Regions from separate parts of the Lactococcus sp. UBA7128 genome, predicted to be linked through region 2. Evidence: predicted binding sites of a transcription regulator. Region 2 holds the regulator's gene; the other holds the start of a gene.
What was found. Region 2 encodes NrdR, which represses ribonucleotide reductase genes. Its sites were predicted from a motif close to ACACNATATATNGTGT; they were not measured.

Region 1: the regulator NrdR is predicted to act here: its motif matches at 1,617-1,632, upstream of nrdD (anaerobic ribonucleoside-triphosphate reductase).

The regions. Positions count from the first base shown of each region.
Region 1 is NZ_DKXK01000035.1:30,225-33,651, reverse strand. It holds gene nrdD (anaerobic ribonucleoside-triphosphate reductase) at 1-1,511, opposite strand, end outside; gene B4H39_RS04485 (cysteine hydrolase family protein) at 1,673-2,185, opposite strand; gene B4H39_RS04480 (hypothetical protein) at 2,743-2,937, shown strand; gene B4H39_RS04475 (APC family permease) at 3,107-3,427, opposite strand, start outside.
Region 2 is NZ_DKXK01000080.1:15,633-19,059, forward strand. It holds gene B4H39_RS08810 (phosphotransferase family protein) at 1-477, shown strand, start outside; gene trmB (tRNA (guanosine(46)-N7)-methyltransferase TrmB) at 538-1,191, shown strand; gene nrdR (transcriptional regulator NrdR) at 1,195-1,644, shown strand; gene B4H39_RS08825 (DnaD domain protein) at 1,677-2,840, shown strand; gene dnaI (primosomal protein DnaI) at 2,843-3,427, shown strand, end outside.

The sequences.
Region 1 (3,427 bases), on a different contig from region 2:
TAGCCAAGAGAAACAGTTGCCCGATCATTTTTATAAAGTTCGTCTACTGAGTCTTCCGCATTCAAGCGGCCCAAAGCTCCATTCATAAAGAGGATAGGCGCATTTTTGGGTTGAGCTTCCTTTGCCCGGTTGACACGGAAGACCAAAGCATCTTTAGCAATCGCAATGCGTTCATCAAAGATTTCCCAGAACTTTTCTTTATCGCCTGCTGCTTCCAGAGCAATACGCGGGAGATTAACCGTAACAACACCGAGATTGCTACGTCCAGCTGTAACATCCCTGCCATTTTCATCTTTCCAGCCATGAAGGAAACTACGGCAACCCATGCTGGCTTTAAATGAGCCTGTCAGTTCAACAATCTTATCATAAGATAAGATATCTGGATACATCCGCTTTGTCGCGCATTCCAGCGCTAAGTTCTTAATATCATAGTTCGGGGTTCCCACCTCAAGGTTGAGCCCACGTTTGAGTGTAAAGATTAACTTAGGGAAGATTGCTGTACGGTGTTCCTTACCTAAACCACCGATACGTACTTTCAAAATTGCTTTTTGAATTTCACGTGCATACCAGTCTTCTCCCAAACCAAATCCAACTGTGACAAACGGCGTTTGCCCATTCGAAGTGAAAAGCGTGTTGATTTCATATTCCAAAGACTGCATAGCATCATAGATGTCTTTTTTGGTCTTTGCTTTAGCATATGCTTCACGTTTTTCAGGCTGCTCAATCCACTCTTCCGCATCTTTTAAATGCTTCGCATAGTTCAATTTTGCATAAGGTGCCAAAATTTCATCAGCACGGTCAAATGAACAACCACCATATTGCGAACTCGCTACGTTTGCGATAATTTGTGAAGCTTGAGCTGTCGCTGTTTGAATAGATTTAGGTGAATCCACCTGTGCATTCCCTAGTTTAAAGCCATTTTCAAACATATTTTTAAAGTTAATCAAACAGCAATTTGACATGGTTGTAAAAGGAGAGTAATCCAAATCATGGTAGTGAATTTCTCCTTTTTGATGGGCATTAGCCACATGAGGAGGAAGCATCTTCAAGCCAATTGCTTTAGAAACTGCTCCTGCTGTCAGGTCACGTTGTGTATTAAAAACATCACTGTCCTTGTTGGCATTCTCGTTAACAACTGTGTGATCTTTGTTGATAAGCTTTTCGATAGTAAAGTTAATATCTGTGGCTTTACTTCTTTCAAGATCGCGCTGTGTACGATATGTCGTATAAACCTCTGCCCATTTTGTTTCCCCGAGTTCCATCAAGATATGCTCAACGATACTCTGAATTTCATAAATCTTTACATTGTCCGTGAAACGTGTAAAAATTTCGTGAACCACACGATCACAGATTTCAGCGATACGTGTCTCCGAAACTGGTGGTATCACCTCATCACCAGCCTTTTTTAAAGCATCAAAAATTTTGCTGCTGTCGAACTTTACAGAACGTCCATCACGTTTTATAACGCTAATTTCTTGAACCTCTACCAGGCTTTCTTCAACCACCTTCATTGATTTGCTCTCCTATTTTTTTAATTCCTTGCCTTCTATTCTATCAAATAACTTTTGCTTTTTCCACTATATATAGTATCTATTTTCATGAAAATAAAAGAAAGCACACTATATATAGTGTTACAAGGAAAAATAAAAAGAGCTGATCCATGTGCTCTTCTTTATTCATTGATAATATGAATTTGGCAAGATTTCATTGTTTCCAGCGCTGCACCGTGACTTTCAGGCGTGACCCCAGCACAACAAGAGGCATCTACAATAATTTTCACTTCAGGTGCAAAAGATTTAATCAGCATTGCATTTGAAATCACACAGATATCCGTACAGATACCAATGAGTTCTACCTGTTCAACCCTCTCATCCCTAATGTATTCTGCAAGCTGTATTGAACCGAAAATATTTTTTTCAAAGACCCGTTTAAAGCCTACCTGAGCTTCTTTTCGAATTTCCCAACCCTTTGTTCCTTTTTGACAATGAAGCACGGGCAGATTCTTTCCTTCTTGCGTTGTTAAGTAGTCTTCAAAGTGTGTGTCTTGTGTCGCCAAGCGTTCACTCTCTTTATAAGTATTAAGCTTCTCAACCACTCTCGGAACAATAGTTTGTGCTTCAGCTGTTCCCAAAGAGCCATCTATAAAGTCATTTTGAAAGTCAATCAGTACCAGTAGTTTTTTCATATGCAAAGTGTAACATACCGCCTCAATAAGGTCAACTGCTTCATAGATAGAAAATGAATTAAGGAGCACTCAGTTCTCAGCTTTTGTACTAGATAAAGATTGTAATCCCCAATTGCTCCAAGGAAACTAACATGTTTCATCAAAGCTATTACAGCCGTATCTGTTCTACCGAAAATGACCGTTCTCCCCTGTTTTGACTTGTATAAGCTCTCTATCCAAAAATGAAGTTTTCGTATTCATTTATCTGTAAAAATATTATATAATTATTAATATAAAGGGGCTGCAAACGTACAACCACTGATGGGATAAAAGAGCTTGTATAGGAATAGGAGGAGGGTGCCTTAGAAGTAAGGAATAAACCAGCAGCCCTTTTTCCGTAAATAAGCTTTGGATAAGAAACGTGTATGACTCACGATAAACGGTTATAGGCATATCCCTTCTCCTTAAAACTCTCAACTGTGGCATCTCGCTTTTAGAAAAACTCTATATGCCATGCTTATTAAAAGCGTGAAACATAGAGGTGTACTAGGGATAAAAAAACAAGTAGGAGGTTCGTTATGAAATGCAAAACAATAATGGAAAATATCGTTTCTGAAAACAGCTCATCTGTATTCGATAAAAAAGTAAATGCTTTTCTAAAAGAACTGGCGGATGACGGTTACTACGTTTTAGAACAGCAGTTTCAGCATACTCGCTCAAGTTTAGCCGTATCAATTATTTATAGTACGAAACCAAAAAAAGAGGAGCTTTAGTCTAGTATGATTGGCAGATAGGAGAGCTTGACTTGCTAGATGCCTTGTCATATCTCAAATTATGCTCAATCATTTTGCTTCCGCCTTAGCCAATGACTTTACTAATCCCACACAAAAAACGCTCAGTTATAGCACTCCTGTGCAAACTTTGAGCGTTTTTCCCATTTTATCAATGGTATTTCTTATCTAAATGGCTATAAATAGGAAGACCAATTAATGTAAAGATGACACCAACTAAGGCTGGAATTTGATTACTCATATAGTCTGAGCTGATCAAAGTCATGAACAAGATGAAGACACCACCGCCGATTGCAATAATTGGGATAATCGGATAGAGTGGCACCTTGTATGGTCGTGCCAGTTCTGGCTCTTTCTTACGCAAGATAAATACCGTAATAAAGACCATAGTATAGAAAATCCAAATTACAAATATCAACATATTTGTAAGGAAATCAAAGGCATCGCTTGAGAACATAGTCACAACCAACAT
Region 2 (3,427 bases):
TGTAGAAAGCTAGATAACGAGATTTTGTTTCCTGCAGATCTTTTGGAGCAGGTGCTGAGTAAGAGCTCAATTTTTGAGACGAATGGTTTTTTGGCAAATGTTGTTATTGAGCTGTCTGAAACTCTTCCGGAATTAAAAGCAACAGATATTGCTGTAGTTCATGGTGATGTGAACCACAAGAATTGGTTGGTGGATGACGAAAGTGATAAAGTGTACCTTGTAGATTGGGATACAGTACTTTTGAGCAGTCCTCTTGTCGATATAGCTCACGTCTTGACACATTATATAAAACCAGAAGAGTGGGAAAAATGGTTGCTTGACTCAGGTTATGGTGTGGCAGCAAATATTAAAAGTGAGTTGATATGGTATGGGAAACTTTCGTTTTTGCGTCAAATATCAGAGTATATGGCGAGGGATCAGATTAAGGAAACGGAACAAGAAATATCACGTTTTCAGGATTTTTGTCGCTTGTTTTAAAAATTAGATAATAAAATCAGGAGGCTTGCCTTCTTATTTTTTCAATAAATAGGAGAAAAAATGCGCGTAAGAAATCGTAAAGGTGCTGCGGAGCACTTAGAAAATAACGCACATGTTGTTGTAGAAAACCCAGCAGACTTCAAGGGGCGCTGGGCAGAACGCTTTGGAAATAATCATCCCATTCATATTGAAGTTGGATGTGGCAAAGGGGCTTTTATTACAGGGATGGCTGCGCAACATCCAGACATAAACTACATCGCTATTGATATGCAATTATCTGTGCTGTCATATGCCTTGGACAAAGCTTTAGAAGCCAACCTCCCTAACGTACAGATGATGTTAGTTGATGGCGCGGCTCTAACAGAGTATTTTGAAGATGCGGAGGTGTCACGCGTTTATCTTAACTTCAGTGATCCTTGGCCCAAGAAACGTCATGAAAAACGTCGGTTGACTTATAAGTCTTTCTTAGAAACTTATGAACAAATATTGCCTAAAGAAGGTGAAATCCACTTTAAAACAGATAATCGTGGACTTTTCGAATATTCTTTGGCAAGCATGAGCCAGTATGGTATGATTTTAGAAAAAGTATGGTTGGACTTGCACGCAGATGAAGAATTTGCCGGAGTCAATGTAATGACAGAGTATGAAGCAAAATTCTCAAGTAAGGGGCAGGTGATTTACCGTTTAGAAGCAAAATTCCCAAAGAGAGGTTAAGCTATGAGATGTCCAAAATGTCAATCTGAATCGTCACGAGTAGTGGATTCACGCCAAGCAGATAATATGATTCGTCGTCGTCGTGAATGTGAAAGCTGTGGAAATCGCTTCACAACTTTTGAGCGTATTGAAGAAATGCCGCTTTTGGTCATTAAGCGCGACGATACACGTGAAGTCTTTAACCGTGATAAAATCATCACAGGAGTCGTCCGCAGTGCACGTAAACGTCCAGTAAGCAGTGAAGCTATAGAAAAACTGGTTGATCGTGTTGAACAAAGAGTACGTCAGTTAGAAAAAAATGAAGTACGTACAGAAGTCATTGGCGAATTTGTCATGGAAGAACTGATGAATTTGGATGACATTACTTATGTGCGTTTTGCCAGTGTTTATCGCTCATTTAAAGATGTAAGTGAAATCGAAGATTTACTTAAAAAGATTACCAAAAAAGACTAACGGTTGTAAAAAGAGAAATAAAAGGATGAACTATGAGACCAGGTGATTCATTTTCTATTCTAAATCGAGGAAAAATCAGCTTTGATGCCGATACTTTTTCGCTGCTTTATTTACCAATCATTGGTCGAGATGCATTTGGACTTTATCAACTCTTGCGCGTTTTTTCGACGGGCAAGATTTCTCATTTTTTGGAGTACCTTGATTTTGGTCTCAATCCCTTCATTGACGCGCTAGACAAGCTTTCAGGGATTGGACTGGTTCGGGTTTTTGACCAACAACCTGGCTATTTTTTAGAGCTTAAAAGCCCTTTGAGTTTTGAGGAATTTTTGGCAGACGATTTCTATAAGCAGTTATTAATTTCGCGAATTGGTGAAAATAAAGTTCAAGCGCTTGCTCAGAAAAATGAACCCAATGCGTTGGAAATTACTAAAAAATTCCATGAAGTTTATTCTGTCAAGTTTGAAAGGAGCAGTAAGCTTGCTCAACCAGAAAAATTTGATCTCACTTCCTTTAAGAGCATTATGGAAAGTCAGCATTTGACTTTTTCTAATGAAAATCAAGATATTTTATCGCTCTACAGTCTAGCTGAAAAATTTGACCTAAATTGGTATGAACTGTTTAAAGCCGCAGAACAAACAGCCAATGCAGATAAGACTTTGAACATAGCTCACCTTGCGAGCATGCTGGCTGGAAAGTCTGAGCCCGTGCCGTCCTTGTCTGAATTTCCTAAAGGCTTTCAAGACTTGATTGTTATCAGTAAAGAAGTAACTCCTGCTGATTTCTTAAGTAAGCTGAAACAGCAAACGGGTGGCTTTGCCTCACAGGAAGAAATGAAAATTCTTAATCGTTTGACCAAGCAAAATATAGCAGATCAAGTTCAAAATATTTTGATTCATTATGTGCTCATTCAGCAGGGAAAATCAAGCCTCAACTCAAGTTTTGTGAACACGCTGGCCAATGACTGGCTGCGTCATAAAGTTTATAATGCTGAAGCGGCGGTAAAACGTATCTTGGAGCATCAGCAAAAGGCCGATGAAAGACAAAAGAACAATAAAAGTCATAAAAATCAGGGAAAATTGGTGAAAAAAGCACCGGAATGGTCGAACGCCAGCTATGTAAATACGACCAGTGCGGAAGATATTGCAAAATTTGAGCAATATAAGGCTTCACGTCGCAAGGACAGAGAGGAGAAGTGAACATGGAATCAATCGGAGAACTTTTGAGTAAGCGCCCAGATGTACGTGGGAATTTCGATAAACTTGTGTCTGAAGTCATGAAAAATGAGCAGGTTCAAGCTTTTATTTCAGAAAATCAAATGACTGAAGATGAAGTACAGCGTAGCTATTCTAAGTTTTATGAATTTGTCAAAGAGCGAAAAAAATTCGAAAAACATGAGAAGATGGCGGCCGATGGCTATGAACCTGTCTTGATTATGAATCACGGTTATGCAGATGTTTCTTATCAGACGACAGCAGAGCTTGCCCGTCGTCAAGAAGCAAGCAATCAACTCCGCCGTGTTCAGATCATCGGCTTGCCTAGAGAGATGAAGCAGATCGATTTTTATGCGGATGTATTGACCGACAATCAAAATCAGTTTGATCTTTTCCGCAAGGTAGAAAACTTCATCGACAATTATCCAAAAGAAAAGGGCCTCTACATTTATGGAGATTTTGGTGTTGGAAAATCTTACCTCATGGCTGCCATGGCGAATGAGTTAGCCAAAAAAGGTATTTCAACTACTCTGCTGCATTATCCGACCTTTATTTCTGACCTAGACTTTGAT